Regions from separate parts of the Labrenzia sp. VG12 genome, predicted to be linked through region 1. Evidence: predicted binding sites of a transcription regulator. Region 1 holds the regulator's gene; each other region holds the start of a gene.
What was found. The regulator PhoB, encoded in region 1, activates phosphate uptake and scavenging genes when phosphate is short. The targets are predictions, from matches to a motif close to TGTCATNNANCTGTCAT.
Positions count from the first base shown of each region.

Region 2: the regulator PhoB is predicted to act here: its motif matches at 4,055-4,071, upstream of CHH27_RS18620 (DUF1045 domain-containing protein).
Region 3: the regulator PhoB is predicted to act here: its motif matches at 2,404-2,420, upstream of CHH27_RS18460 (DUF2794 domain-containing protein).
Region 4: the regulator PhoB is predicted to act here: its motif matches at 3,939-3,955, upstream of ppk2 (polyphosphate kinase 2).

Region 1 covers NZ_CP022529.1:5,769,724-5,777,403, forward strand. Annotated here, with positions in the region: gene pstA (phosphate ABC transporter permease PstA) at 1-483, shown strand, start outside; gene pstB (phosphate ABC transporter ATP-binding protein PstB) at 504-1,292, shown strand; gene phoU (phosphate signaling complex protein PhoU) at 1,323-2,018, shown strand; gene phoB (phosphate regulon transcriptional regulator PhoB) at 2,099-2,797, shown strand; gene CHH27_RS26660 (GcrA family cell cycle regulator) at 3,243-3,773, opposite strand; gene CHH27_RS26665 (aspartate aminotransferase family protein) at 4,202-5,401, shown strand; gene argF (ornithine carbamoyltransferase) at 5,398-6,327, shown strand; gene CHH27_RS26675 (Hsp33 family molecular chaperone) at 6,340-7,314, shown strand; gene CHH27_RS26680 (efflux RND transporter periplasmic adaptor subunit) at 7,529-7,680, shown strand, end outside.
Region 2 covers NZ_CP022529.1:4,010,299-4,017,978, forward strand. Annotated here, with positions in the region: gene phnH (phosphonate C-P lyase system protein PhnH) at 1-445, shown strand, start outside; gene CHH27_RS18600 (carbon-phosphorus lyase complex subunit PhnI) at 450-1,589, shown strand; gene CHH27_RS18605 (alpha-D-ribose 1-methylphosphonate 5-phosphate C-P-lyase PhnJ) at 1,586-2,515, shown strand; gene phnK (phosphonate C-P lyase system protein PhnK) at 2,512-3,300, shown strand; gene phnL (phosphonate C-P lyase system protein PhnL) at 3,313-4,017, shown strand; gene CHH27_RS18620 (DUF1045 domain-containing protein) at 4,124-4,873, shown strand; gene CHH27_RS18625 (alpha-D-ribose 1-methylphosphonate 5-triphosphate diphosphatase) at 4,870-6,015, shown strand; gene phnN (phosphonate metabolism protein/1,5-bisphosphokinase (PRPP-forming) PhnN) at 6,008-6,586, shown strand; gene CHH27_RS18635 (hypothetical protein) at 6,701-7,051, opposite strand; gene CHH27_RS18640 (AsmA family protein) at 7,231-7,680, opposite strand, start outside.
Region 3 covers NZ_CP022529.1:3,981,475-3,989,154, forward strand. Annotated here, with positions in the region: gene CHH27_RS18450 (hypothetical protein) at 110-883, shown strand; gene CHH27_RS18455 (Bax inhibitor-1/YccA family protein) at 1,059-1,796, shown strand; gene CHH27_RS18460 (DUF2794 domain-containing protein) at 1,957-2,346, opposite strand; gene CHH27_RS18470 (GNAT family N-acetyltransferase) at 2,888-3,406, shown strand; gene CHH27_RS18475 (hypothetical protein) at 3,426-4,004, opposite strand; gene ppa (inorganic diphosphatase) at 4,141-4,680, shown strand; gene CHH27_RS18485 (metallopeptidase family protein) at 4,722-5,156, opposite strand; gene CHH27_RS18490 (hypothetical protein) at 5,207-5,473, opposite strand; gene CHH27_RS18495 (disulfide bond formation protein B) at 5,470-5,994, opposite strand; gene CHH27_RS18500 (YqaA family protein) at 6,009-6,587, opposite strand; gene CHH27_RS18505 (hypothetical protein) at 6,790-7,467, shown strand; tRNA gene CHH27_RS18510 (tRNA-Leu) at 7,676-7,680, opposite strand, start outside.
Region 4 covers NZ_CP022529.1:3,763,466-3,771,145, reverse strand. Annotated here, with positions in the region: gene CHH27_RS17380 (acetyl/propionyl/methylcrotonyl-CoA carboxylase subunit alpha) at 1-639, opposite strand, end outside; gene CHH27_RS17375 (O-acetyl-ADP-ribose deacetylase) at 639-1,154, opposite strand; gene CHH27_RS17370 (ASCH domain-containing protein) at 1,154-1,576, opposite strand; gene CHH27_RS17365 (carboxyl transferase domain-containing protein) at 1,580-3,187, opposite strand; gene CHH27_RS17360 (TetR/AcrR family transcriptional regulator) at 3,184-3,831, opposite strand; gene ppk2 (polyphosphate kinase 2) at 4,015-4,923, shown strand; gene CHH27_RS17350 (hypothetical protein) at 4,984-5,586, shown strand; gene CHH27_RS17345 (Gfo/Idh/MocA family protein) at 5,610-6,614, shown strand; gene CHH27_RS17340 (MBL fold metallo-hydrolase) at 6,632-7,471, opposite strand; gene CHH27_RS17335 (GlxA family transcriptional regulator) at 7,568-7,680, shown strand, end outside.

The DNA.
Region 1 (7,680 bases):
TTCATGCACCTGCCGCAATCGGCTCCGCTCGTCGGTGGTCTCGTGCTGACCCTGATGACGCTGCCGACCATCATCATCTCCACCCGTGCGTCGCTCAAGGCCGTACCGCCGAGCATTCGCGATGCGGCGCTCGGTGTCGGAGCCTCCAAGATGCAGGCGATCTTCCATCACGTGCTGCCGCTGGCCATGCCGGGCATCCTGACCGGCACGATCATCGGTTTGGCACAGGCCCTCGGCGAAACGGCACCCTTGCTCCTGATCGGTATGGTCGGCTTCGTCGCCCGTGGCTATCCGGATGGGTTCGTTGACGGGTTTATCGAGCCCAACTCGGCGATGCCGGCCCAGATCTACACCTGGGCAGCGCGTGCCGACTTTGCCTTCTATGAAAAAGCATGGGGCGGGATCATCGTTCTTTTGATTTTCCTCCTCACAATGAACATTCTTGCGGTTCTCCTGCGCCGCAGATTTGAACGCCGCTGGTAAGGGACGAACCGATGAACCAGATGCTCAATACTGAACGGGCAAACAACATGACCGACAGCAAGATTTCCGCAAGCAAGGTGCAGGTCTATTATGGCGATACGCACGCCATCAAGGACGTGGACCTTGAAATCCAGCCGCGCTCTGTGACCGCCTTCATCGGTCCGTCCGGCTGTGGCAAGTCGACGTTCCTGCGGACCATCAACCGCATGAATGACACGATCGACATCTGCCGCGTGGAAGGTTCGATCAAGATCGACGGCGAGGACATCTACGATCCCAAGGTCGATCCGGTGCAGCTGAGAGCCAAGGTCGGCATGGTGTTCCAGAAGCCGAACCCGTTCCCGAAGTCGATCTACGACAACATTGCCTACGGTCCACGCATTCACGGCCTTGCCAAGAACAAGTCCGAGCTTGACGACATCGTCGCCTCGAGCCTGCAGAAGGCCGGCCTCTGGGAAGAAGTGAAGAACCGTCTCGACGAGCCGGGCACCGGCATGTCCGGTGGGCAGCAGCAGCGCCTGTGCATCGCGCGTGCCATCGCCGTCAGCCCGGAAGTCATCCTGATGGATGAGCCTTGCTCTGCACTGGACCCGATCGCAACGGCCAAGGTTGAAGAGCTCATCGACGAACTGCGCGAAAACTTCACGATCGTGATCGTGACGCACTCCATGCAGCAGGCTGCTCGTGTGTCTCAGCGCACCGCGTTCTTCCACCTTGGCATTCTGGTTGAGGAAGGTCCGACCGAGGACATCTTCACAAACCCGAAGGACAAGCGTACGCAGGACTACATCACTGGCCGCTTCGGCTAAGCGCTTTTCGAATTCTGAAGGGGACACAGGATGTCTGAACATACAGTCTCGGCTTATGACGAGGAACTGACGGCTATGGCCGGCAAGATCGCCGAAATGGGCGGTCTGGCAGAAAAAGCCTTCGCCGACGCGGTCCATGCTCTGGTTTCGCAGGACCTGGATCTGGCCAAGACCACGATCGCGAACGATGTGCGCCTGGACGCGTTGCATCAGGAAGTCGAGATCAAGCTGATAGAGATCATCGCGCGCCGTCAGCCCATGGGGCAGGATCTGCGGGAAGTCACGGCTGCAACCCGTATTGCCAACGACTTGGAACGTGTCGGCGATCTGGCCAAAAACGTGGCCAAGCGCGTGATCGCCATCGACAGTGATCTGCAGTCCAAGAAACTCGCCATCGGTGTGGAACACATGACCGAACTGGCGCTGTCTCAGCTGAAGCAGGTTCTGGACGCCTATACCCGCAAGGACGCGGAAACGGCGCGCAAGGTCCAGGAAGCCGATGCTGAAGTGGATGCGATCTATACCTCGCTGTTCCGCGAGTTGCTGACCTACATGATGGAAGACCCGCGGGTCATCACCCAGTGCGTCCATCTGCTGTTCTGCGCCAAGAACATCGAGCGTATCGGTGACCACGCGACCAACATCGCGGAAAACGTCTACTACATGGTGACCGGCGATCGTCTGCCGGAAGAACGCGCCAAGGTGGACGAGACGGGCGCGGCCTAGTTTCGACACCTGTCGCGGTAGCGGTCCGACCGGCGCAACAACCTTCACCCTGCGCCGGTTGCTGAAATTGGAGCGAATGCATGCCGAAGGTGCTCATCGTCGAAGACGAAGAACCCCTCAGCCTTCTGTTGAGATACAATCTGGAAGCCGAAGGATATGCGGTTGAATCGTGTGTCCGTGGGGACGAGGCCGAAATCCGCCTGCGGGAAAGCCTGCCCGACCTGCTTCTGCTCGACTGGATGCTGCCGGGCCTGTCCGGTATTGAACTCTGCCGCCGTCTGCGCGCGCGAGAAGATACCGAGCGTCTGCCTGTCATCATGCTGACAGCCCGCGGCGAAGAGGCTGAGCGCATCCGGGGCCTGTCGACCGGCGCCGACGACTATGTGGTAAAGCCTTTTTCCGTTCCGGAACTGATGGCACGCGTGCGCGCCATCCTGCGCAGGGCTAGCCCGGAAGTGGTGTCGACCATGCTGCGGTCCGGCGACATCGAGCTCGACCGGGAAACGCACCGGGTTCGTCGCAACACCAAGGAAATCCATCTTGGTCCGACCGAATTCCGCCTTCTGGAATTCCTGATGACGTCGCCCGGCCGCGTTTTCTCGCGCGAGCAGTTGCTCGACGGTGTCTGGGGCCATGATGTCTACGTGGACGAACGCACCGTGGACGTTCATGTCGGCCGGCTCCGCAAGGCGCTCAACCGGGGCAAGGCCAAGGACCCGATCCGCACTGTGCGCGGTGCCGGTTACGCCTTCAATGACCAGTTCTCGGCCAGCGCCTGAGCGCTGACCGTGGAGCAAGACATCTAAAAGCCCGCCCTTGGCGGGCTTTTGTATTTGATATTCCTAGTTCATCGTCATTCCGGATGCAGCGAAGCGGAAATCCAGGACCGGCGAGCTTTCGGTTTCTCTCAAATTTGGTCAGGGGCGAACGCTGGGCTTTCAGGATCCCGGCAGACGCGTTGCGTGGCTGAAGTGAGGTAAGGAAGGCCATGACAGGGACCCCAGCCTCAGCTCCGTCATTGCCGGACCTGATCCGGCAAGCCACGCCGTGACGGTCCGGTTGCGCAGGGCCATACGTTCGCCAAAGGCACTGGCATGGACGCCATGGACTGGCCGTGGCACGACGATGGCGGAAACGGCAGCTTCCTGCCGCCAAAAACCGCAAAAAGAAAAAGCCCGCCGATTGGCGGGCTTTCAACAAGGGCAGCCCTTTGAGGTGCTGCCGTTATCCGGCCTTGGCGACCACCTTGCGGTCACGCCGACGGTCGGCGACCGGCTGGTAAGCGATCTTGCAGTGGTAGGTGCAATAGGGGACACCGGCTTCGGACTGGCGGCCGCAGAAATAGAAGTCGTCGGTCGCCGGATCGCCGATCGGCCATTTGCAGGTCCGCTCGGTAAGCGTCAGGATCGTTGCCCGCTGGGAGATCGGCACCACATCGGCGATCGGTTCGATTTCCGGCTTGGCTTCGACAACCGGAGCCGGCGTGATATCGGCTTTCAGGGCCGTCGCACCAATGCTCTGTGGTTGCTGCGTTGGCTTCTTGGGAGCAGCGCTGCTGGGAGCGGCCGTCCGCGGCCGGCGCGGCTTGGCGCTGGAGGAAGAGGATTTCGCGCGACCGGACAGGCCAAGGCGATGCACTTTGCCGATCACGGCGTTTCGGGTCACACCACCCAGTTCGCCAGCGATCTGACTTGCACTCAAGCCTTCGCTCCAAAGCTTCTTGAGAAGCTCGACCCGTTCGTTTGTCCAACTCATTGCCGCACCCTTTTATTTGACCGCCTTGCGGCCATTAACCCCGTGTTAAGCATGCGCGTGCATGCCTAAGTATGGCATATCTAGTGCCTCTAAGTGATTTGCCGCACGAGATCTCGTGTTCGATGTCCCAGAGGTTACAATAACGTTAATTTATCAGGCAACCGTTTGACCCAAACCAGTTGGGGATGAAGGGACTTTTCCCCAAATAAGCGATGCCCTTGAGACTTTTACGAAATCTGTCCTCGGCGACCCTGGAGCGGCATTTCCATTGACAGTCCATGGTGGGGGCGGTGTATAAGACTTCCGCTGCGTGCCGCCTCATCGGGCGGCACGTTGCGTTTTGGCCCGAACGCATCTGACAAGGTGCCGGTCCCGCGTCAAGGTGACGTTGGGGCCATTTGGGCGTTCTTGAGGAGATAAAAGAGGTTATGTCCGCGACTGCACTATTCGGAAATTACGCAAGATCGAACCTGTCTTTCGATCATGGGGAAGGTGTCTGGCTTGTCACGAAAGACGGCCGACGATTCCTCGATTGCGGTTCCGGCATCGCGGTCAATTCTCTCGGCCACAGCCATCCGCATCTGGTGCAAGCCCTCCAGGACCAGGCCGCCAAGCTCTGGCACATTTCCAACCTGCACCAGATCCCGGAAGGGGAACGGCTGGCGCAGCGTCTGTGCGAGGCGACATTTGCCGAAAAGGCCCTGTTCGTGAACTCGGGCGCCGAGGCCATGGAAGCGGCGATCAAATGCGCGCGTCGTTACCAGTATGACAAGGGCCAGCCTGAACGCTTTCACATCATCACCTTCGAGGGGGCCTTTCACGGCCGGACCATTGCAACGATTGCTGCCGGTGGTCAGGCGAAATACCTGGAAGGGTTCGGCCCCAAGGCGCCCGGTTTCGACCAGGTGCCCGCCAACGACCTGGAAGCCCTGAAGGCGGCCATCGGCCCGCAAACGGCTGCGATCTGTCTTGAGCCGATCCAGGGTGAGGGTGGCATTCGCGAAATCCCGACCGATTTCCTGCGCGCGGTGCGCAAGCTGTGCGACGACAATGACCTGTTGCTGATCTTCGACGAGATCCAGACCGGTGTCGGCCGCACGGGCAAGCTGTTTGCGCATCAATGGACGGATGTCGAGCCGGACCTGATGGCGATCGCAAAGGGTATCGGTGGTGGCTTCCCGATGGGCGCCTGTCTTGCGACCGCTGAAACGGCCGCGGCGCTGGCACCGGGAACCCACGGCACGACCTTTGGTGGCAATCCGCTGGCCATGGCCGTCGGCAATGCGGTTCTGGATGTCGTTCTGGAAGACGGGTTCCTGGCGGACGTCCAGAAAAAGGGTCTCAGCTTCAAGCAGAAGCTGGCAGGTCTCGTCGACGGCCATCCGAACGTGCTGGACCAGGTGCGTGGCAACGGCCTGATGCTTGGCCTCAAATGCGTGGTTCCGGCAGGCGACTTTGTCGGGGCGGCCCGCGAGGCTGGTCTTCTGGCCGTGCCGGCCGGCGACAATGTGGTGCGCATCATGCCGCCGCTGACCATGACCGAAGATGAAATAGCGCTGGCCGTGGAGCGCCTGGAACAGGCAGCCGAAGCGGTGGAAGCCAAATTGGTGGAAGGAGCGGCCGAATGACCGCGAACGGATCCTACCGGAATTTTCTGGACCTGACCGATTTTGAAGGCGACGACCTGCGCGCCATTCTGGCGACCAGCCGCAAGATCAAGGCGGAACGCAACGGCGTTCATCGCGGCGTCGGCCCGCTGGCCGGCAAGGTGCTGGCCATGATCTTCGAGCAGCCTTCGACCCGAACCCGCATCTCTTTCGATGTCGGCATGCGCGAGCTCGGCGGCGAAACCCTGATGCTGACGGGCGCAGAGATGCAGCTCGGCCGAGGGGAGACCATCGCCGATACGGCGCGGGTGCTGTCCCGCTTTGTCGATGCCATCATGATCCGCATCCTTGATCACAATGATCTGAGGGAACTGGCCGAGGCGGCAACCGTGCCGGTGATCAACGGTCTGACCAAGCTGTCGCATCCGTGCCAGATCATGGCCGATCTTCTGACCTTCGAGGAGCATCGCGGATCGATTGCCGGCAAGAGCGTTGCCTGGACCGGCGACAGCAACAATGTTCTGGCGTCCTGGATCCACGCGGCGCCGCGGTTCGACTTCGAATTGCGCATTGCAACGCCGGGTGAACTGGCGCCGCCGCAGGACCTGATCGACGCTGCCCGCGCCAAGGGTGGTTCCATTCAGGTCACAACAGACCCATATGAGGCCGTCAAGGGGACCGACTGTGTCGTCACCGACTGCTGGGTGTCCATGGGGGACGATGACACGGAAACGCGTCACAACCTCCTGAGCGCCTATCAGGTCAATGAACGGCTGATGGCGGAAGCGAACGGAGATGCCCTGTTCATGCACTGTCTGCCGGCCCACCGGGGTGAGGAAGTCACCTCGGAGGTCATGGACGGTCCCAATTCCGTTGTGTTTGACGAAGCCGAAAACCGGCTCCATGCCCAGAAGGGCATTCTGGCCTGGTGTTTCGGCGCAGCTTAAGGCAAAGCCATCGTGGCACTCAATCTAGATGACCTGGGCATCACGCCGGCCGGACTGGATGCAGTCCGGCCTTTCGCCGTTGAAGCCCTTGATGTGCGCGGCCGGGCGGTCGCGCTCGGACCCGTTCTTGAAAACATTATCAGCCGGCATGATTACCCCGAGCCGGTCTCCAGGCTTCTGGCCGAGGCCATTGTCCTGACCAGCCTTCTGGGCACATCGCTCAAATTCGATGGCCGGTTCACCCTGCAGACCCAGACCGATGGTCCGGTCTCCATGCTGGTTGTCGATTTTTCGACCCCGGATGCGATCCGGGCCTGCGCCACGTTCGACCGCGAGCTGGTCGAAGAACTGATGGCGGGCGGCAAGGCAACCCAGGAAACCCTCCTGGGTCGCGGGCACCTGGCGATGACCATCGACCAGGGGCGCCACATGCAGCGCTACCAGGGCCTGGTGGAACTGGACGGCATTTCACTGGAAGAAGTCGCACGGCGCTATTTCGAGCGCTCCGAACAGATCCCGACCGAAGTGCGGTTGAGCGTCGGGGAACTGTTTACCCGCAAGGAAGGCGAAGGGCCGGTCAAATCCTGGACGGCCGGCGGCATTCTGGTTCAGTTCCTGCCCGAAGCGCCGGAACGTGCCAAGCAGGCTGATCTCGATCCGGGCGACGCTCCGGAAGGTGCCGTGCCTCACGAAGTCGAGGAAGACGATGCCTGGGTAGAAGCCAAGGTGCTGGTTGAAACGGTGAAGGATATCGAGCTGACCGACCCTGAAGTCAGCGTCGAGATGCTTCTGTTCCGCCTCTTCCATGAGCGGGGCGTGCGCCTGTTCGAACCACAGCCGCTGGCCGACAAGTGCAGCTGTTCTCGCGAGAAGATCGAAGGTGTTCTGGCCGGCTTCAGCGCAGAGGAAGTCGAGCATATGACGGTGGACGGCAAGATTGTCGTTACCTGCGAATTCTGCAGCAGCCGCTACGAGTTCGATCGCTGATCCGTCATTTCGGCCTCAAAAAAGTAACCGGCGGTCGCAATTGTCGCCGCCGGAAACATCCTGTTACATTTTTCGGCGTGCCTTAAACCACCTTGAAAGGTAAGCCGGGCTTGAATTTTGCAGCGCGAAGTAAATCTATTCTTCGTACGCAGGAGCATGTCCAGGGTTCAAGGGGCAGGCTCCAGGCACAGCCCGAAACGCCTTGTGAGCAGAGATGTTGCAGTCCTTACAGAAAGAGTCCGGCCAACAGCCCGTTTCCGAAGTCCTGCCGCCACCGCAGTCTGAGGAAACCCGGAGAAGCGGACGGGTGCTGCTTGTCTTCAAGGCGATGCTGCAGGTGTTGCTCGCCTTTGCCATCCTGTTCGG
Region 2 (7,680 bases), 1.8 Mb from region 1:
CGCGCTGACGCTGTTCGACTATGACACGCCGGTCTGGCTCGACAAGCCGCTGATGGCTTCGGACGCCGTCAAGCAGTTCCTGCGCTTTCACACCGGCGCGCCGATTGTCAGCGAGCCGGTCGAGGCGGCCTTCGCGCTGGTCTCGGCCCCGGTCACCATGATCCCGCTGGCGAGCTTCAACCAGGGCTCGGCGGAATATCCGGACCGCTCGACCACGGTGATCCTGACCGGACAGTCGTTCGAGGACGGACCGATGGTGATGTTCGAAGGCCCGGGCATCAAGGACACGATCCTCTTCAAGTCGGGCCCGGTGCCGCCGGTCTTCTGGGACCAGGTGATTGCCAACAACCGCCAGTTCCCGCGCGGCATCGACCTCATCTTCGCCGGCGGCGACAAGCTTGCCGCCCTGCCCCGTTCCACCCGCATCACACTGCAGGAGGGCTGAGCCCATGTATGTTGCCGTCAAGGGTGGCGAAAAAGCCATCCGCAACGCCCACAAGCTCACCGCCAAGCGCCGCCGGGGCGACACCTCCGTTCCCGCGCTGACGCTTGACCAGATCGCCGAGCAGCTGAGCCATTCCGTGGCCCGCGTCATGGGCGAAGGCTCGCTCTATGACGAAGGCCTTGCCGCGCTGGCCATCAAGCAGGCCAGGGGCGACCTGATCGAGGCCGCCTTCCTGATGCGTGCCTATCGCACCACGCTGCCGCGCTTCGGTTACAGCCAGCCCGTCGACACCGGCGCCATGCTGGTCGAGCGCCGGGTCTCGGCCACCTACAAGGATCTTCCAGGTGGCCAGGTGCTCGGCCCGACCTTCGACTACAGCCACCGCCTGCTCGATTTTGCCCTTGCCGCCGAGGATGACGGCAGCACCCCTGAAGAAGTGGAAACCGCCGAGCCACACGAAACGGCGATGCCCCGCGTCACCGATCTTCTGGGCGATGAAGGCCTGATGGAGCCGGACCCGGTCACCGATGAAGACACGCCCATCGGCGATCTGACCCGCGAGCCGCTGTCCTTCCCCGCCGACCGGGACCTGCGCCTGCAGAATCTGGCCCGCGGCGACGAGGGCTTCCTGCTGGCGCTCGCCTATTCCACCCAGCGCGGCTATGGCCGCACGCACCCCTTTGCCGGCGAGATCCGCTTTGGCGAGGTCGAGGTGGAGTTTTTTGCAGAAGAGCTCGGCTTTGCCGTCACGCTTGGCACCATCAAGGTGACCGAGTGCCAGATGATCAACCAGTTCAAGGGCTCTGCCAAGGCCGCGCCGACCTTCACACGCGGCTATGGCCTGGTCTTCGGCCAGGTGGAGCGGAAGGCCATGTCCATGGCCATGGTGGACCGCTCGCTTCGCTGGGAAGAACTCGGCGAGGAACAGGTCGCCCCGGCGCAGGATGTCGAATTTGTCCTGTCCCATTCCGACAACATCCAGGCAACCGGCTTCGTCGAACACCTGAAGCTGCCGCATTACGTCGATTTCCAGGCCGAACTCGGCCTTGTGCGCCAGATGCGCGCCGAGTGGTTCGAAAAACGCCGCCAGGAAGACGCCGACACGGAAGAAGAGGGCGTGAGCGCCCAGGAGGCCGCAGAATGAACGACACGGCTCAGATCTACGACCAGGGCGAATATAATTTCGCCTATCTGGACGAACAGACCAAACGCATGATCCGCCGGGCGATCCTGAAGGGCATCGCCATCCCGGGCTACCAGGTGCCGTTCGCCTCGCGCGAAATGCCGATGCCCTATGGCTGGGGCACGGGCGGGGTGCAGGTGACCGCCGCGATCCTCGGGCAGAACGACTGCCTGAAGATGATCGACCAGGGCTCCGACGACACCACCAACGCGGTGTCCCTGCGCGGTTTCTTCGAAAAGACCGCCGGCATCCGCACCACCTACGAGACCGCGGAAGCCACCGTCATCCAGACCCGCCACCGCATCCCGGAAAAGACCCTGACCGAAGACCAGGTTCTGGTGTTCCAGGTGCCGATCCCCGAGCCGCTCCGCTTCCTGGAGCCGCGCGAGACGGAAACCCGCAAGATGCATGCGCTGGAAGATTATGGCCTGATGCATGTGAAGCTCTATGAGGACATCGCCAAGAACGGTCATATCGCCACGACCTATGCCTATCCGGTCAAGGTCAACGACCGCTACGTGATGGACCCTTCGCCGACGCCGAAATTCGACAACCCGAAGATCGACGAAATGGCCGCCCTGCAGCTTTACGGCGCCGGCCGCGAGAAACGCATCTACGCCATTCCGCCCTATACCAAGGTGAAGAGCCTCGACTTCGAGGACTACCCGTTCGAGGTGCAGACATTCGACAAGCCCTGCGGCCTGTGCGGCGCGGAAAATGTCTATCTCGACGAGGTCATCCTCGATGACAAGGGCGGGCGCATGTTCGTCTGTTCCGACAGCGACCATTGCGAGGAACGGCGCGCGGCGGGCCATGTCGGCCCGATGGCCGCCAGCCAGGCAGCCCACCAATTCGACGACACCAAGGCCGGGGAGGCCGCCCGATGACCGCCATCCAAGATCAGGACCCGCTGCTGCAGGTCCACAATGTGACCCGCTATTATGGCGACCGGGTCGGTTGCCTCGACGTCTCCTTCGACCTCTGGCCTGGCGAAGTGCTGGCCATTGTCGGCGAGAGCGGCTCCGGCAAGACCACGCTGCTCAACTGCCTGTCGACCCGCCTCGCACCGACCACCGGCGCCATCGAGTACCGCATGCGCGACGGTGCCATGCGCAACCTCTATCAGCTGACCGAGGCCGAACGCCGCCTTTTGATGCGCACCGACTGGGGCTTCGTGCACCAGAACGCGGCCGACGGCCTGCGCATGAACGTCTCCGCCGGCGCCAATGTCGGCGAGCGGCTGATGGCCATCGGCGACCGCCACTATGGCAACATCCGCTCCACCGCCGATGACTGGCTGGGCCGGGTGGAAATCGAGAGCGACCGCATCGACGACGATCCGCGGTCCTTTTCCGGCGGCATGCGCCAGCGCCTGCAGATCGCCCGAAATCTGGTGACCCGGCCGCGGCTGGTGTTCATGGACGAACCGACCGGCGGTCTTGATGTTTCGGTCCAGGCCCGTCTTCTGGATCTGCTGCGCCGGCTGGTGGCCGATCTCGGCCTCTCCGTGGTGATCGTCACCCACGACCTCGCCGTTGCCCGGCTGCTGTCGCACCGGATCATGGTCATGCGCCACGGCAATGTCATTGAAAGCGGCCTGACGGACCAGGTGCTCGACGATCCGCGCGAGCCCTATACCCAGCTGCTCGTTTCCTCCATTCTCCAGGTGTAAAGGATGCCAGATATGCCCGTACGCCTTTATCTCAACAATGTCGGCAAGACCTTCACCATGCATCTGCAGGGCGGCGCCGTCATTCCCGTGGTCAATCAGGTCGAATTCTCCGTCAATGCCGGCGAATGCGTGGTGCTTGGCGGCCCGTCCGGGGTCGGCAAGAGCTCGATCCTGAAAATGATCTACGGCAATTACCGCTGCGACCAGGGCCAGATCCTGGTCACGGTCACCGACGAGATCGTCAATGTGGCCGGCGCCGAACCGCGCAAGGTGCTCAAGCTGCGCGAAGACACGATTGGTTATGTCAGCCAGTTCCTGCGCACCATTCCGCGTGTCTCCGCCGAAGATGTCGTCGCCGAGCCGCTGATCGCGCAGGGCGCGAGCGAAGCCGAAGGGGTCGACACGGCGCGGGCGCTTCTCGCCCGGCTGAATGTGCCCGAGCGGCTCTGGACCCTGCCGCCGGCCACCTTCTCCGGCGGCGAGCAGCAGCGCGTCAACATCGCCCGCGGCTTCATTGCTCACTACCCGATCCTGCTCCTGGACGAGCCGACCGCCTCTCTGGATGCGGCCAACCGGGCCGTCGTGGTGCGCCTGGTGGAAGAGAAGAAGGCCAAGGGCGTTGCCATGGTCGGCATTCTCCACGACCAGGATGTGCGCGAGCAGATCGCCGACCGGATCATCGACGTCTCGGGCTTCGCCGCCGACGCGGCCGCCTGAGCCCGACAGAAGGAAATGCTTGCGGGCGGGTGGAAACTGTCACAGAACAGTCACCACCCGCCTATAGGCCATCACTCCGGCCTCTTTTGATATTGCGATTCTGACCATGCGCTACGCGATCTATTTTGCCGCCGACGCAGGCGATCCCCTCATGCAGCTCGGCAATCACTGGCTCGGGCGGGACCCTTTTACCGGCAACACCCTTAGACAACCGGCCATTGACGGCCTGGATGCCGGCCGCTTTGAAGCCCTGACCACGGATCCGCGCCGCTACGGGTTCCACGGCACGCTCAAGGCGCCGTTCTCGCTGAAAAACGGCAAGAGCGAAGCGGATCTCGTGGCCGCCTGCCAGGCCTTTGCCGCCGACATTGCCCCGTTTGAGATCAAGAGCCTCAGCGTCAATCCGCTTGGCCGATTTCTGGCCCTGACACCGGACCAGCCGGAAGCAGCGCTTTCCGCCTTCGCCGCGCTCTGCGTCCGCCGGTTCGAGCCTTTCCGGGCACCGCTCAGCGAAGCGGACCTGGAACGGCGCCGCAAGAGCGGCCTGTCGCCGAAGCTGGATAGCTACATGACCTCCTGGGGTTATCCCTACATCTTTGACGAATTCCGCTTCCACATGACGCTCTCCAACAAGCTGGAGAACGACACGGAAGCCGGCCTTCTGGCTTCGGCCGCAAAAACGCATTTTTCAGAGGTCACCGGCCAGCCGCGCACCTGCGCGCAGGTCGGACTTTATACCGAGCAGGAGCGCGGCGCTCCTTTCCAGGTCCATTCGATCTTCCAGCTGCACGGCGACACGTCGCCGGAAAACGCGCTCACCGAGATCGAAGGCCAAACCCGCAAGGAGACTGCATGAGCACGCATCCCAAAACCTTCAAGAACGCCCGCCTCATTCTGGCCGATGACGTTCTGGACGGGTCCCTGACGGTCGATGAAGCCGGGTTGATTTCCGAGGTCGGGTCTCCGACGGAAACCGAAGGTCATGACTGCGAAGGCGATTACCTTCTGCCCGGGCTTGTTGAGCTGCATACCGACCATCTGGAAACCCATTATGCCCCGCGCCCGAAAGTGCGCTGGAACGCGGTATCAGCCGTTCAGGCCCATGACGCCCAGATTGCCTGCTCCGGCATCACCACGGTGTTCGATGCCCTGCGGGTCGGCATGGACGAGGACGCGGACCTGCGCTATCCGGACATGCGCGCCCTGGCCGACGCCATTGATACCGGCCAGCGCGAAAACCGCCTGCGTGCCGATCACTTCATCCATCTGCGCTGCGAAGTCTCCGCCCCGGACGTGCTGGATGCCTTCAAGGTGTTCGAGGACGACGACAGCATCCGCCTGATCTCGCTGATGGATCACACGCCCGGTCAGCGCCAGTTCGTGTCGCTGGACGCCTACAAGATCTATTACCAGGGCAAGAAGGGCTTCACCGACGCCCAGATGGAAGAGTTCATCCAGAAGCGCCAGCAACGCGCCAGCGGCATCGCCCCGGCAAACCGCAAGAAGCTCTCCGAAATTGCCGGAGAGCGCGGCATTGCCATTGCCAGCCATGACGATGCCACGGTGGCTCACGTGGAGGAAGCGGTCGGTCTGAACACCAAGATCGCCGAATTCCCGACCACGCTGGAAGCGGCCAGGGCCTCTCATGAGGCCGGCATGGCCGTGCTGATGGGCGCGCCCAACGTGGTGCGCGGCGGATCGCATTCCGGCAACATCTCGGCCAGGGAACTCGCCGAAGCCGGCGTGCTTGACGTGCTCTCCTCCGACTATGTCCCGATCTCGCTGCTTCAGGCCGCCTTCCAGCTGGCCGAAGAAATCGAGGCGATCAGCCTGCCCAAGGCGGTGGCAACCGTCACGTCGACACCGGCCAACGCCATTGGTCTCACCGATCGCGGCATGATCACGCCGGGCCGCAGGGCTGATCTGATCCAGGTCAAGATGGTCGGTGCCATTCCGGTGGTGCGGGGCGTCTGGCGGGAAGGCAAGCGCGTTGCCTGACGCAGCCCTCAAAACGGCTGAAAAACTCGGCCCCGGACGCATGGTTCTGGTTGTCGGCCCGAGCGGGGCCGGCAAGGATACGCTGATGGACGCGCTCAAGGCGCGCCTTGCCGGGCGCAAGGATGTCTCCTTTGCCCGCCGGGCCATCACAAGGGTCGCCGATGCCAATGCGGAAGACCATGACACGCTCAGCCGGGAGGCCTTCGACCGGCTGGTCGCCGAAGGCGGCGTCGCGCTTTCTTGGGAGGCACACGGTCTCGGCTATGTCATCCCGAAGACTTATGACGATGCCATCCGCTCCGGAGAGACCGTCATCGCCAACGGCTCCCGCCGCGTCCTGAAACAGGCCGACGGCAAGTACCGGACCGCCATCACGCTGCTGATCACGGCCCCGGTCGAGGTTCTCGCCGGGCGCCTGGCCGCCCGCGGCCGGGAAAGCCGGGAAGACATTCAAAGACGGCTGGAACGCGCCGATCTGGAACCCGACAACGTTGCCAATCTCGTCCGGATCGAAAACACCGGCACGGTGGAAGAAGCGGTCGAGCGAATGATGGCCGCGCTAGAGCTCTAGAGAACGTCGCGTTTCATGAGATCCAATGATCCTCGGTTTTTGCGTTGAAATCTTTGATTTCAGACAGCGAAAACCGAGACCGGTTAAACGCGATTTGCTCTAATTCCAACCTCGTTACTGCACGAAAACGCAGAGCACGTTCTGGCTGAAAGTGAGCGCCTGCTCGTCGAGCTCGTCCTGGTAGTCGCCGTCAAAGGCATAGGCCATTTCGCGAAAATCCCGGGCGCTGCCCGTCAGGTCCGGCTCCCAGTCCTGCGGGTAAAGATCGGCCATGGCCTCTTCGTGTTGAACCACCAGATCGGCAAGGTGAAGGGCGCATCCAACCACATAGGCCCTGTACTGCATGCGCTTGACAGGGTCGAGCTCGTGAACATCCGGTTCCTGCAGCAATTGCCAGAACCCTATGACATTCATGCAGGCGGTCCGCATCAGACGGCCGCACTGCGCTTCGTTGGACCGGGACATGCTTGCCTCGCAAGATTCGCCTCGACCCTTCAAGCGTAGCAAGCCGCCTCAAAAGCGCAATGAACCTGAAGAGTCAGCGGCTACCTTTACACGTCCAGATTCCTTGAAAAGGAAATACTACCTGAAAAACAGCCGCTTAGCCGGTGGACAACACCCTGGCTGATACGGCCATGATCCTGTCAGTTCTTCTTCTTCTTGTTCCCGAACACATTGCCGAGAAGCCCTTGCGGCAGGCCGAAACCTTCCTCGACCGCCTTCAGAACCTCTTCGTCGTCGACCTTGCCCTCGATGACCTTTTCGACGTCGATCTGGGTGCGGCCGCCGGTCGCCCGCTCGATGACCTTGTTGGCCTGATCCACCAGTTCCTGCGAAGGCGCCTTGTCGCCCTTCAGGATCGAGATCAGCTCGCCGCCGGTCTTTTCCAGTTGTTTGTAGGCCGCTTCCGGATTTTCCAGGATGCCCTTGATGTCGGGATAGATGCGGGGATCGTTCCAGTTGCCTTCGATCACGATCGGCACACCGAGCCCGGCCAGCTTCTTGTCCTCGCCCTTGCGGCGCGGCTGGGGTGCCTGACCTTCAAGCGTCGGCACGATCTTCGGCTCAACCCGCCAGGACAGCCGTTGCGCAGG
Region 3 (7,680 bases), 1.8 Mb from region 1:
TATCGGAAAAGCAGTTTCCGTCAAACTTCAGCCCCACGCAACTTGCACACTCAAATAATCTTGGTTATCCGGTTCGGGTCCGGGCAAGATTTCTAGAGGGGCATAGACCATGTTCGCATTCAAACAAGGTTCTTATCTGAAGAACTTTGCAAAGGCCGCAGCCATTGCAGCAGCAGCCATTTTCTCTTTTGCACCTGCTGCAACTGCAGAAAGTCCGTTCCACACCGGCGTGTGGCAGCTCAACACCCCGGACGGCCCGCGCGGGCTTGTCGTCAGCGACTGGCTGGTGTTCGAAAACGGTCTGCCGAAGCGCTGGCTCTACCGCCGCGCCGGCACCAATGACGCCAACCAGTTCGATTTCTTCACCCGGACGATGAACGACAGTGGTTACACGCCGGTCGGAATCCGCGTTTACCGCACGGGCGACAACTCGATGAAATACACGCTGGCTCCGAAGGGCGAAGATCCGATCGAAGTTACCGCCGAGCGCCTGTCGATCCCGAATTTCGCAAATTCCTGCCTGTCCGTGGAAGGCAAGGGCAAGCGTTTCTTCGGCAACTGGGTCGGCACGGACGGCTCCAAACTCAAGAAGCTGAATGTCCAGAGAAACCGCATCACGATTGATGGCGAGCGTCGCAACGTGACCGTCGAACAGGTCCGTGTCGGTCGCATGGGCGTCATCGAAGACGGCAAGCCAGTCGCTTTCTTCACCGATGCGGGCGGCGACTACGCGGTTCTGCAGTGGTTCAAACCGGGCGTTACCGATGCGCAGATGCGCGACCAGGAGCGGGAAATCCTGGATTTTGCGTCCGAGGAAATCGTGCGCAATCCGGCCGGCACCTGCGACCGCCAGATTGCCTCGCGCCTGAAAGCGATGAAATAATCGCGGCAATCTTAAGCATCTTGGCGTAAAATGCGGTGTCAGGCTCAAAGATTACGAATTTTTCAGGATTCTCGTCTTGAGCTTGATACCGTATTTTCCCATATGTTGAGGGAGTTGTGTTGCGGGTGAAATCACGTGCAACATGTGTGGTTTAAAAAAGGGGATCACCACGACCATGTCGACCTTTGACCGTCAATCACAAGGCGCTTATTCGGCGGCCGGCGCTCGCGCCGAGGCCGGCATCGATGAGGGCCTGCGCAGCTATATGCTGGGCGTTTACAACTACATGACCCTCGGCCTCGCGCTGACCGGATTCCTGGCATTGGGCACCTACATGGTGGCAGTGAGCAACCCGGCCGTGGCTCAGACCCTGTTTAGCGGACCGCTGTATTTCGTTCTGCTTTTTGCACCGCTCGGAATGGTCCTGTGGCTGTCCGCGCGGATCCAGTCCATGAGCGCCAGCACCGCCAGAACGATGTTCCTGGTGTATGCGGCCGTGATGGGCGTATCGCTTGCGCCGATTTTCATGGTGTATACAGGTGGCTCCATCGCACGCGTGTTCTTCATCACCGCTGCTGCCTTCGGCTCGCTGAGCCTGTTCGGCTACACCACGAAGAAAGACCTGTCTGGTTGGGGATCATTCCTGTTGATGGGCCTGATCGGCATCATCATCGCCTCCATCGTGAACATATTCCTGGCGTCTTCCGCTCTGCAGTTCGCCGTTTCGGTGATCGGCGTGCTCGTCTTCGCAGGCCTGACTGCCTACGACACGCAGCAGATCAAGGAAATGTACTACGAAGGCGACAACAGCGAAGTCGCTACCAAGAAGTCCGTGATGGGCGCCCTGCGTCTCTACCTCGACTTCATCAACCTGTTCCTGATGCTGCTGTCGTTGTTCGGCAACCGCGAATAAGCGCAGGCACAAGACCAAACGGAAAAGCCCGGCTTGCGCCGGGCTTTTTTTGTGACCGGCCGCTCAACCATACCCTTGTTTCTGGAAAACAATCAGACGTCCAGGGCGCACCGATAGACCGTCACAGAAACAGATTTTCACGGATCAGGCGGGCCGCCGCTTACACTTCCACGACGCGCAGGTGTTTCTTCTTTTCCAGGACACGCAGCACCTGGCCAAGGTCATGGCCGCGTTTCAGGATCATGCCGCCGGTGGCAACCACCGAAAAGGCTCCCTGGCGCCGCGCCAGTTTCGGATCCTTCTCGATCCGGTAGAGCGGCATTTCGGACGAGCGGCGGAAGACTGAAAAAACGGCCCTGTCTTTCAAAAGGTCAATGGCATAGTCGCGCCATTCACCGTCGGCAACCATGCGGCCATAAAGACGCAAGATGGTGTCGAGTTCGCGCCGGTTGAAGGCAACGACGGGTTTGGGAGGGGGAGCCGGTTGGATGTGCGGCGCCGGGCTTATGCCCGCGCCGCGCTGAAACGCGCTGTCATCGGCTTCGCTCATTCCGCCTCCAGTTTCGTTTGCGGTGTCGCGATGACCGGGAATCGTCCGGGACGCCCCTGTCACCTGACTGTCATCTTGCGTTGGCTTTGGGGTCCATGGCAAGTCTGCAGGCAAAGAATGGGGCTTTGATGACCAAATCCTGTCAGTTTTGCGTAGGGATTTCCGGAGGAAAACGCGAAAAACGGACGCTACGGCACTTTGCCCAGAAAGAATGCCCAAATTTCCTTGATTTTGCCGCATTCCAGCCCTTGGCCAGCCATTTTGGCCACCCATATTAGGATCATACCCTGATGGGTACGACCGGTTGAGGCCGCGGAATGCATTAGCCCCCCAGCCCCCCGAGGCGTTGACAGGTCGACCAGATTTAATGAGTCAAACATCAGGGCAACTGAAGGGCCGGCGATGCGCCGGCCCTTTTCATTTGGTGCTCCTGCCCATCCGCATTTCTGGCAGGCCCTTCAAAACCAAACGTCATTTTTGACCTGCACCCGTGGAATTGGCCCTTTTCCATTCGGGGACTTGATGTATCCTTTTTGACAGAATGACTACGGACCTGATCGATCTCCGAGCGGCCCGGACCGCAGATTGCGACGCCCTTGCCGGCATTCACTCCGAAGCCTGGCTTGGCGCCTATCGGGGTGTGCTGCACGGCGTTGACCTGCAGAAGATGGTCTCCCGCAGGGGCAGCAGCTGGTGGCGCGGCGCCCTGGCGCGCGGTGTCGACATCAAGGTTCTCAGCATCGCGAACGTACCGGCCGGCTACGCCACCTATGGCCCCTGCCGCCTGCGAGACACCGGCATGGATGGAGAGATCTACGAGCTCTATCTCAAGCCGGAATATCAGGGCCTCGGATTTGGCCGCACCCTGTTTGATCATGTCCGCGAAACGCTTGCCGCCAGAAACATGCCCGGACTTGCCATCCAGGTGCTGAGCGACAATCAGCCTGCCCGCGCCTTCTACAAGGCGGTTGGCGGGCGTCTGGCAGCAAAGTCCTGGTATCGGATCGGCGGCCGGCGGCTTGAACTCTCGATCTACGCCTGGCCACCTGCCAGCAGCTGACGCGCCGGTAAAGAAAATCTCACCATTGCAGAATGCCCGGGTTGCCGAGGATTTGCGGTTGTTGCGTGCAATCGAACTGGCCGGCCAGCGTGTCGGCAGCCCGGCGTGCCATGGCGTTGGCGTTTTTGTTGGCCTGTGCGTCGACCATCGCGATCTGGCAGGTGCCGCCGCCGGGTCTCAGCTGGGTCACGATCAGAACGCTGCCGGTTGAACTGCCGTCGTCAAGACTTGGAAACCAGCGCAGGATGGTTGCGAAGGCGTCTCCGTGTCTCAAACGCCATTCAAGGGTTTCGTTGACGGTATTGAAATTGGGCAGGGTCTGGCTTGCCGCCGGTTCATCCGCGGCAAAGGGACCGAAGGAGACAAACATGCGCAGATCGCCCTCGGCAACATAGACGGCCTGCCCCTGATACCCCGGGCAGGTCCAGGCCCCGCCGAACGTGCCTTCATCCGAAGCGGTTTCGACCTGCGTGCAGTTTTGCAGCTGGATTTTCGTGTAGGTGCTGTCGAACCCGGACGCGTTGGCCGTGGCCCCGCAAGCCAGCAAGGCGATGCCGAAACAGACCGCCCCGCTCAATCTGAACCAAAGAGCCTTCATGACCGCTTCTCCCCCTTCACAGCGTGTTTGCAAGCAACGCACGTTAATCAATTAGGTGCAATGCAAAAATTAAGGGCTTGAACTTCACCGGCGGGATTGCGATAGACGCAGCAACGTTTAACAGGAGTTTTCTCAGATGCGTATCGACGCAGTGCCGATTGGCAAGAACCCGCCGGAAGACATCAACGTCATCATCGAGGTATCTGTCGGCGGCGAGCCGATCAAGTACGAGATGGATAAGGACGCCGGTGCGATGTATGTCGACCGCTTCCTCTACACCCCGATGCGCTATCCGGGCAATTACGGTTTCGTGCCGCACACGCTGTGCGGCGACGGCGATCCGATCGACGTGGTTGTGGTCAACCAGCGTCCGATCGTTCCGGGCGCCATCATGAACTGCCGCCCGATCGGCGTGGTGCTGATGGAAGACGAATCCGGCCAGGACGAGAAGATCATCGCCGTGCCGTCGCACAAGCTCTCCAAGCGCTACGACAACATCCACGACATCACCGACCTGCCGGAAATCACGATTGCCCAGGTGAAGCACTTCTTCGAACACTACAAGGATCTGGAGCCGGGCAAGTGGGTCAAGATCACCGGTGTTGAGGGTGCGGATGCTGCCCGCAAACTGATCGTTGAATCCATCGATCGGGCCCAGAAGGAAGCTGCCGAATAAGGCAGTCTATCCGACGAACCATTTTGAGAGGCTGCGGCTGACTACCTGTCGACCGCGGCCTCTATGCGTTCCATGTCCTGGTCGGAGAGGCCGAAATGATGGCCGATCTCATGGATCAGCACATGGGCGACCACGTCTCCCAGCGTTTCATCCATCGCGGCCCAGTAGTCGAGGATCGGGCGGCGAAACAGCCAGATCCGGTTTGGCATCTGCCCGGTGAACTGCGCGTCTCCGCCCTCGGCCAGGCCCTGGCCTTCAAACAGGCCAAGCAGGTCATGCGGATCCTCGATGGCAAGCGCATCCAGAACGTCGTCCGGGGCATAATCTGCCAGGCTGATCTGAAGATGGCCGCAACGCAGCAGCAGGTCGTCCGGAAGACCGGCCAGGACCTCACTGGCCATGGCTTCGAAATCTGCCAGTTCGGGTGCTTTGCGTTCGGTCCAGCCACTGCGGCTGACCGGCCGGACGGATGCCATCTTGCTACCTTTTTTCGCGTGTCTTCGGGAAATCGGCCCCGGAATACGGCCTACAGGTAGGTGATGGCAAGATAAATCACCAGCCCGATGGCAAAACAGACCCCAAGACCGCGGCCGATCCGGGTGCCCCAGACCTCGATCCGGTCGTCCTCGTCCTTGTCGGCCGCCGCCATGTGGTTCTTGGCCCGGTCGGCCATGCGCACGAAGGTCGAGCCGACGATGGTCTCGCTCTCCGCCTCGACCCGGTCGAGCGCATGCAACGCGTCCTGGCGCTGTTTTTCCTTCGGATGGACGGGCTGCTTGTCTGAACTGCTCATGCGTCTACAGTGACCGGGTTGGCAGGCCGTTTCAACAAAAATGCCGCCACCAATGCTAGGCCGGCAAGACCGGCAGAGGCCACCGCATTCCAGCCCGCAAAGGACAGACCGAACATGCGCCAGCTGGCTTCCGTGCAGCTGACCACCCGGGTCGACTGCAGCGCCTGCAGCATGTTGGAGGCCGAGGTCGGTGCCGCGCTGCCGCCGCCGCAGTCATTCGGACCAGCCCAGAACGCCCATTCTGCGCCGGCCTGGTAAATACCGAGCCCCGCGCCATAGGCGAAGATGACCGCAACCGCCAGGAGAACCAGCCCGGCCAGACCGGTTCGCCCGCGCATCATCAAAAAGAGAGCCAGCGCCGTCAGGGGAAGGCCGGCGTAATAGGGAATGCGCTGTTCCAGGCACAGCTTGCACGGCACATAGCCCCCGATCAGCTGAAAGCCCCAGGCCGTCGCAATCACGATCAACCCGCCCAGCAGAAGCAAACCTGTTGCCGATTTCGCCAGCTGTTCCCGTGCCATCACACCCTCATCCGTCAGATATATTTCAAGGCCACAAACCCGCCGACCAGCAACACCACGAATAGGGTGAACATGAGGCCAAGGCGTTTTTCGATGAAATCCCTGATCGGCGGACCAAAGAAATAGAGCAGGCCGGCGACCACGCAGAAGCGAATGCCGCGCGACACGATGCTGGCCATGATGAAGACCGGCAGGCTGAGCCCGAGCGCTCCGGAAGCAATGGTGATCACCTTGTAGGGAAACGGCGTGAGGCCGGCAATGAAGACGAACCACCAGCCCCACTCGTGGAAGATCACCTTGAACTCGTCGACAAAGGCCATCTTGCCATAGAAGGTCAGCACCGGCACCGCAATCTGCTCGAACAGGAACATGCCGATCAGATAGCCGGCAATGCCCCCGGCGACCGACGTCAGCGTGCAAAGCAGCGCATACCACCAGGCTTTCTCGCGCCTTGCGATCACCATCGGGATCAACAGGATGTCCGGCGGGATCGGGAAGACCGAGCTTTCGACAAAGGAAACGGTTCCCAGCGCGGCAGGTGCGCGGGGGCCGGCGGCAAGGGACAGGGTCCAGTCGTAAAGGCGTCTCAACATGCCGCTTCCCTTAGCCGCTGCGCTGCAAAATGTCACCTGAGGAAATCGCCTGCCTGTCGTGAAAGTGAAGCGACCGCTTTTCGCTGAACGACAGCGATCTGAATGTTTTGCCGGTCCGGACCGGCGAGACCATGAGCGCTGAAGCGGCAATCACCGCGCCATCTGCTAGGATAAGGCAGACAACGACGCTCGGGAGGACACCATGAAAAGCATCCTCAGGCTGGCCGCGGCGACGGTCTGCGCCTTCACGCTGTTGGCGCTTCAGGCGGTCACCGCCCAGCAGGTGCAAATTGAGGGATCGGTCAACCTGACCCCGTTCGAAGCACGCGGCATCACGCTATCGACGCTCTACAAGGTAGACGGCGAGTTCGCAGGCAAACAAGGGATCGCTGTTCCGGCCCCGTTCACCCTGGCAGCCCCTCGCCGCGACGGCCAGCAGATCCTCGCGCAGGCCAAGCCGGCGGGCGGTGGCCCAATCAAGATCTATTTCGCGACCGACGACCCACAAAAGCGCATTTTTTCCTCCCTTCAGATCATCCCCTTCACGATGAAGACGGATGACCCGCAAAAACGTCTCGAGATCGGCGACTATTTCGCCATCGACCTTCTGAAGAAACTCGGAGAAAACCGGACCACACGCGTGAACCTCCGGCGCCAGGTCACGGTCGGCGGACTTCCGGCGGCCGAAGTTGTCGGAAATTTCGTCAATGCAGAAGGCGACCAGCTGCTGGTCCGGCTGGTCGCCGTGGCAAAACCGGGCAGCCCGCACGGCATCATCGGCATTGCCGTCGGCCACCCACGCCAGGGCCGGATCAAGAAGGTCGAGGACATCTACGACACCAGCGCATCGCTGGCCTTCGACACGGTGACGTTCAACTGATCGACGTATGGTGAGCAAGACTTGGGCGCCTGCGCGTAATTCAGGCGATAGCCGGTCGCAACGCAACAATGCGGGGGAGAGTAGCTTGCCGCGAACCGAAACAGCGCTCAAGCAGGCGTAAGACGGTAGCGTAACAACAATGCTGCAGGTGAGCGGAGCGAACTAGAACCGCGCTCAAGTAGGCCAAAGGCCGGTAGCGCAAGAAAAATGGTG
Region 4 (7,680 bases), 2.0 Mb from region 1:
AACCTGGATCTCGATGTGGCGCGGCTTGGTGAGATACTTCTCGATCAGGACCCGGCCGTCGCCGAAACTGGCTTCGCCTTCGCGTTGTGCCCCCTGAAGTGCATCGGCAAAATCCTTTGGATCGTCGACACGGCGCATGCCCTTGCCACCGCCACCGGCGCGGGCCTTGATCAGAACCGGGTAACCGATCTTGTCGGCTTCAGCTTTCAGGAAGTCAGGGTCCTGGTTGTCGCCGTGGTAACCGGGCACGACGGGAACGCCGGCCTCGACCATCAGCGCCTTGGCGGCATCCTTCAAACCCATGGCGCGGATCGACTTGGCGCTCGGGCCGATAAAGGTTATGCCGGCCTGTTCCAGCGCATCGACGAAATCGGGGTTTTCCGACAGGAACCCATAACCCGGATGCACGGCCTCGGCGCCGCTCTTGCGGCAAACCTCGATGATCGTGTCGATTTTCAGATAACTCTCGGCAACCGGGGCCGGGCCGATGCGAAAGGCTTCGTCGGCCATGGCGACATGCTTGGCGCCGGCATCGGCATCCGAATAGACGGCGACGGTCTTGATGCCGAGATCCCGGGCGGTGGCCATGACCCGGCAGGCGATCTCGCCGCGGTTGGCAATGAGGATTTTCTTGAACATCAGTTGTCCGCCCTCCCGAGCGCGTTTTTCAGATGGTCGTGGCTTGCCGTGTCAAAGGCAACCAGAGTGACGGTTTCGATATCCGGCAGATCGCCGAGCGTGTGCCGGACCGTCGAAACGGCAATTTCCGCTGCCTGGTCGGCCGGATAGCCATAAATGCCGGTCGAGATGGCCGGAAAGGCCACGGTCTTGCAGCTGTTTTCCGATGCCAGGCGCAGGCTGTTTTCGTAGCAGCTGGTCAGAAGATCCCGCTCTCCCTCGCTGCCGCCGCGCCAGACCGGTCCGACGGTATGGATGATGAACCTGGCTGGCAGTCGATAGCCTTTGGTAATCTTGGCTTGACCGGTTTTGCACCCGCCCAGCAGCCTGCACTCATGAACAAGTTCCGGACCGGCCGCGCGATGGATTGCACCATCGACCCCGCCGCCGCCGAGCAGCGAGGAATTGGCGGCGTTGACAATGGCATCAACGTCGAGCCGGGTGATGTCGCCTATATTTGTTTCGATCCGGCTCATCAGCTGGCCTCCACATTCAGGTGTTCAATGACCCTGAAGCGTTCGCAGACAAGTTCCATTTCCGGATCAAAGCCGCCATTGCGCTCGAAAAAGGCCTGATGATCCCGTTGCCAGCCGGCAAGGTCCTCGTTTTCACCCTCCGCCAGTGCGAAGACCTCCGTCACATCGCAATAGCGCGTGATTGTGACCTCCAGTGTCTCGATGACCAGGGCCGGCGACCCGTCCCAGTTGAGGGCAATGTCCCGTCTGCCAACAACGGGCATGGCTTCGCCGCCTTCCTGGAAATCTCTCAGAGCGCCGCAGGTGGCCGTTTTCCTGCCGGACCGGACAAGTGCGATCAGCTGAGCGCTCAGCTCCGGACCGTCACCGAACTTGAAGGTCTCGGCCCCTGGGTATTTCTGTTTGAGCTCGTCGATCGACATGGTTCACATCCGGAACAGGCCGAAGCGGGTGTCCTCGATCGGCGCGTTCAGCGCGGCCGAGAGCGACAGGCCGAGAATGTCACGGGTCTTGCGCGGATCGACGATGCCGTCATCCCAGAGGCGGGCGGTGGCGTAAAGCGGATGGCCCTGCGCCTCGAACTGGTCGATGATCGGCTTCTTGAAGGCCTGTTCTTCATCCGTCGACCAGGAGCCGCCCTTGCGTTCGATACCGTCGCGGCGGACGGTGGCAAGAACACCGGCGGCCTGTTCGCCGCCCATCACGGAGATGCGTGAATTCGGCCAGGTCCACAGGAAACGCGGCGAATAGGCCCGGCCGCACATGCCGTAATTGCCGGCACCGAACGATCCGCCGACCAGCATGGTGATCTTGGGAACGGACGTGGTGGCGACTGCTGTCACCAGCTTGGCACCGTCCTTGGCAATGCCGCCGCTTTCATATTTGCGTCCGACCATGAAGCCGGTGATGTTCTGAAGGAAGACCAGCGGCACCTTGCGCTGGGAGCAGAGCTCGACGAAATGAGCACCCTTCACCGCACTTTCTGAAAAGAGAACGCCATTGTTGGCGATGATGCCGACCGGCATGCCGTGGATATGGGCAAAACCGCAGACCAGGGTCGTGCCGTACCGGGCCTTGAACTCATCGAACCGGGAGCCATCGACCGTGCGGGCGATGACCTCGCGGATGTCATAAGGGGTTTTCAGGTCTGCTGGCACAACCCCGAGGATTTCCTCCGGATCGTAGAGCGGGTCTTCCGGGCTCTGCAGGGCAACGGAAGAGATCTTGCTGCGATTGAGGCTGGCAATGGCGCGGCGGGCGAGCGCTAGCGCATGGGCATCGTCGCGGGCCAGGTGATCGGCCACGCCGGACAGCCTTGTGTGGACGTCGCCGCCCCCCAGATCCTCGGCAGTGACTTCTTCGCCGGTGGCAGCCTTTACCAAGGGGGGACCCGCCAGGAAGATGGTGCCCTGGTTCTTGACGATGATCGTTTCGTCGGACATGGCCGGCACATAGGCGCCCCCGGCCGTGCAGGAGCCCATGACGACGGCGATCTGGGCAATGCCCTTGGCCGACATGTTGGCCTGATTGTAGAAGATGCGGCCGAAATGATCCCTGTCCGGGAAGACCTCGTCCTGGTTGGGCAGGTTGGCGCCGCCTGAATCCACCAGATAGATGCAGGGCAGGTTGTTTTCCTGCGCAATCTCCTGGGCACGCAGGTGTTTCTTGACCGACATCGGATAATAGGTGCCGCCCTTGACGGTGGCGTCATTGGCCAGGATCATCACCTCCTGGCCCTCGACCCGGCCAATGCCGGCAATCATGCCGGCCGCCGGGGCAGCGCCCTCGTACATGTCGTGCGCGGCCAGCATGCCGACTTCCAGAAACGGAGAGCCCGGATCCAGCAGCCGCGAGACGCGTTCACGCGGCAGGATCTTGCCCCGGGAGACGTGGCGCTGGCGGGCGTTTTCGCCGCCACCGTCAAGCGCGGTCTGCGCGGCCGCCTTGACCTGATCCATGGCAGCTTCATGCGCGGCCCTGTTGGCGGCGAATTGTTCGGATTTGGGCGAAAGGCTCGATTTCAGGATGCTCATGTCATCCGGTCTCCCGTCAAGGGTGGTGTGGCGCCAGGCGCAACGGCCTTGCGCGCCAGCTCAAGATAAATGTCTTCGATGTCGTGCTTGGCGAGGCGGCCGCCTTCGCGGTACCAGTTGGGGATGCCGGTCAGCATGGCGATGATGGCGCGCGTTGCGACCTTCGGCTCGGTGACCGCATAGCGGCCACGGGCTGCGCCGTCCTGCAGGATACCGGTCAGGATCGCCTCGTAGCGACGCCTTTCAGCCTCGACCAGATCGAAATTGTCCGGTTCCAGGTTGCGCAGCTCCATATAGGAGATGAAGACCTCGTCCGTCTTTTCCAGGTGATAACGGATGTGGAAGCGCACGAACCGCTCCAGCGGGTCCATCTTTTCCGGAAAGTCGGCGCTGTCCCAGGCCTGAAGCAGGTCGGCCATGTGGGACAGCATCAGGTCCTTCAGGATGTCCTGTTTGGTCGGGAAGTGATTGTAGAGCGCGCCGGGACGAACGCCGACATCGGCAGCGATTTCCCGCATGGAAACGGCTGCATAGCCAGATGCGGCAAAGCGTTTCAACGCTGCCTTGCGCACACGTGCGGCCGTCTCCAGCCCTTTCGGGCGGGATGCTCCGCGTGGCTGCGCCTTGGCTGCATTGCTGATCATCTGGCTCCTCCGTGATCAGTAAAGTAAATGAACGATCATTCATTTACAAGTGTCTTTTTCAAGAATGGAGGGGTCAGATCAAAGAATGGCTTGCGGAGACGGGGCAGTGTCAAAAAACTTACATGGATAATCTGTTCACAGTCGTGCGAGCGTTTCGCCAGAATTTTTCAAGGGGACCGATTGATGACCGAAGAGAGCGCAAAGAGCTGGGTTGAGGCCGAATGGGCGGACAGCCTGGATGAAGAACTGGAAATGGAGATCGATGACAATCTGATCGCCAAGGACCTGGCCTTCATTTCGGAAAAGAAACACAAGTCGCCGCTCGACCGGAACACCTACTTTCATGAATTGCTGCGTCTGCAGGCCGAACTGGTGAAACTGCAGGACTGGGTCCAGCACACGGGCGAGAAGATCGTCATTGTCTTTGAAGGTCGCGATGCGGCCGGCAAGGGCGGTGTCATCAAGCGCATCACCCAGCGTCTCAATCCGCGCGTTGCCCGGGTGGTCGCGCTGCCGGCCCCGACAGACCGTGAAAAGACCCAGTGGTACTTCCAGCGTTACGTGCCGCATCTGCCGGCCGCCGGTGAAATGGTCCTGTTCGACCGCTCCTGGTACAACCGGTCAGGTGTTGAGCGTGTGATGGGGTTCGCATCCGAGGATCAGGTCGATCAGTTTTTCAATGACGTTCCGGAATTCGAGCGCATGATTGTGCGCTCCGGCGTGCGCCTGATCAAATACTGGTTCTCGATCACGGATGAGGAACAGCAGCTGCGCTTCCTGATGCGTATCCACGATCCCTTGAAGCAGTGGAAACTGTCGCCGATGGATCTGGAATCGCGCGTGCGCTGGGAAGATTACACCAAGGCAAAGGAAGAGACCTTCGAGCGCACCAACATTCCCGAGGCGCCCTGGTTCATCGTGGAGGGCAATGACAAGAAACAGGCGCGCCTGAACTGCATCTCGCATCTTCTGTCGATGATCCCGTATGAAGAAGTGCCACATGACCCGATCTCCCTGCCGGAACGGGTCTATAATCAGGATTATGAGCGCAAGGTTCTGCCCGAACATCTCTATGTTCCGCAGAAATTCTGATTTGAATGGGCCGGCTCGGGGCGTGATAGCGCCGGGCCGCGCCTGACGGGAAGAGATGCCATGATGCGACGGCCCCTTGTCTGGCTGGCGGTTACCGTTCTTGCGATTCTCGTTGCCGGCTTTTTTGCCGGCGCCAAGATCACGAGCGACTTCTTTGCCAATTCCATGCCGACAACCCGGTTCCAGGTCGCCGACGACCGGCTGTATGTCCGTGGTGAAATCAACGCCCTTTCACTCGATCAGTTCAACGAAGTGATCAGCGCCTTTCCATGGGTGAAAGTGCTGGTGCTGGACGGTATCTCCGGATCGAGCGACGACGAGACCAATGTGAAGCTCGGTTACCGGGTCCGGGAGCTCGGACTGGCAACTCATGTGCCGGCGGGCGCCGAGATCTATTCCGGCGGCGTGGATCTTTTCCTGGCTGGCGTTGAACGGACCATCGGGGAGGGGGCTGTGCTCGGGGTGCATTCCTGGTCGGACGGCATCCATGACGGCGCGCACTATCCGAAGGACAGCCCGGAGCACGAGGAGGCGCGGAAATACACCGAGGACATGCTTGGCGACGATCGTTTCTACTGGTTCACATTGTCAGCGGCGCCCGCAGACGGCATACATGTCATGAGCGACAAGGAGGTCCGGGAATACGGGCTTCTAACCGATTAAATTGCGTGTGAAACGGAGAGAAAATGGCGGACAGGATCAGATGGGGCATCGTTTCGACGGCAAGGATCGGGCTGACAAAGGTTATCCCGGGCATACAACGTTCCGAAACCGGTGTCGCCGCCGCAATTGCCTCAAGAGGGCTTGAAAAGGCCAGGGCGGCCGCAGGTGAGCTCGGCATTGAAAAGGCCTATGGCTCCTATGAAGAGCTCCTGGCCGACCCGGACATCGACGCCATCTACAATCCGCTGCCCAACCATATGCATGTGCCGGTAACGGTCCAGGCGGTCGAGGCGGGCAAACATGTCCTGTGCGAGAAGCCGATTGCACTCAATGCAAGAGAGGCCGAGCAGCTTCTGAAACTGCCGAAAGACAGGTTGGTTGCGGAAGGTTTCATGGTGCGGGCGCATCCGCAATGGATCAGGGCGCGGGATCTCGTGCGCTCGGGAGCCCTGGGAGAGCTGAAGGCAATCCAGGGCTTTTTCAGCTATTACAACGACGATCCGGGCAATATCCGCAACAAGGCCGATATCGGTGGTGGCGCCCTGATGGATATCGGCTGCTACACCATGCTGGCCGGTCGTTTTTTCTACGATGCCGAGCCTGAGCGTGTTGTGTCGCTGATCGACCGGGACCCCGAGTTCGGCACCGACCGGATGACCAGTGCGTTGATGGATTTCGGCGCGAACCGGCACCTGTCCTTTACGGTTTCCACCCAATTGACGCCTTATCAGCGTCTGCAGCTGGTCGGCACGAAGAAGCGCCTGGAAATCGTCATTCCCTTCAACGCGCCACAGGGAGAAGCTCTTCAGATCCGGCTGGATGACGGTTCGCTGCTGGGGGATGCGTCCATGACATCCGAGCTTATCGCGCCCTGTGACCAGTATGCCGAGCTGGCTGACGTCTTCGGACGGGCCGTTTCCGGTGCAGAGCCGCTGCCTTATGGTGCACAGGACGCCGTCCAGAACATGAAGGTCCTGGACGCGATCTTTGCCTCGGCGGAGACGGGTGGCTGGGTCAGCATCAGCTGAGAACCAGAACCTTTCGATCAGGCAGCGGTATAGTCGTAGCCGCTGCCGCTTCGCTCCAGATGGCCAAAGCCAGTTGACGTCAGATGCGTCGCTGCGAATGGAATTTTGTTCGAGGCGAACCTGTCGAAGAGGGTCTTGCGTGTCTCGGCGGCCTTTGCCGGGTCGCCGTCCAGAGCGTAGTGGATGTCGGGATTTCCAAACTGCAACGCCTCTGAAACGACGGCATCTGCAATCAGCATGAGCTCACGGGTCCCTGCAGACAGATGCACCACCTGGTGACCGGGTGTGTGCCCGGCGGCCGGCAGCAGAGTGATGCCGCCGCCAAGGTCTGCTTCACCTTCATGCAACTTGATCTGACCCTTGAGCGGAGTGCCAAGCGCCTGAATCAGCTCGATCAGGGGGCGCTGGTCTTCCGGGACGGATTGCGGAAGCGCTGCATCCGTCCAGAAAACCCATTCGGCCGCCTGCATGTGAATTGTCGCGTTTGGAAAAAGACTGCGGCCACCGGCAACAAGCCCGCCAATGTGGTCGGCATGCATATGGGTCACAATAATGTCGGTGACTGCCGCGCGTTCTTCCATCCTGTCATCAAGCTGCCAGCCGAGGTTGCCGGTGTCAGCAAAACGCTCTTTCAGCCAGCTGCCGGACCCTGCATCGACCAGCACCTTTCGTGCCTCTGCCTCTATCAGCCAGGTGTTGGCGCCAAAACGCGCCGTCGGCAGAACATGTCTGTGTTCTTGGGGGGAAAGATTGGAAAAGTAGGCGCCGGGCACATCGAGGAAACCGTCAGACAGTGTGGTGACTGTCAGGTTTCCCAGGCGGGTTTGGGTCGGGGACGGCTGAGAAGGAACGAGCATCTTGATATCACTCCGTTTTCTGTTGCCTGGAAGTTAGGCTCGATCGCTAGCTGTCGGGATTGGCGCGTTTGACAAAAAATGTGCTAAATCAGCCAAATGATAACTCGCTTGCCCGTAGCCATTCTTGCCTATCCGGGATCCTTGGACTCAGCTGTGCTTGGTCTGCAGGACATTATTGGGCATGCAAACGGGATCTCTGACACCGTCCT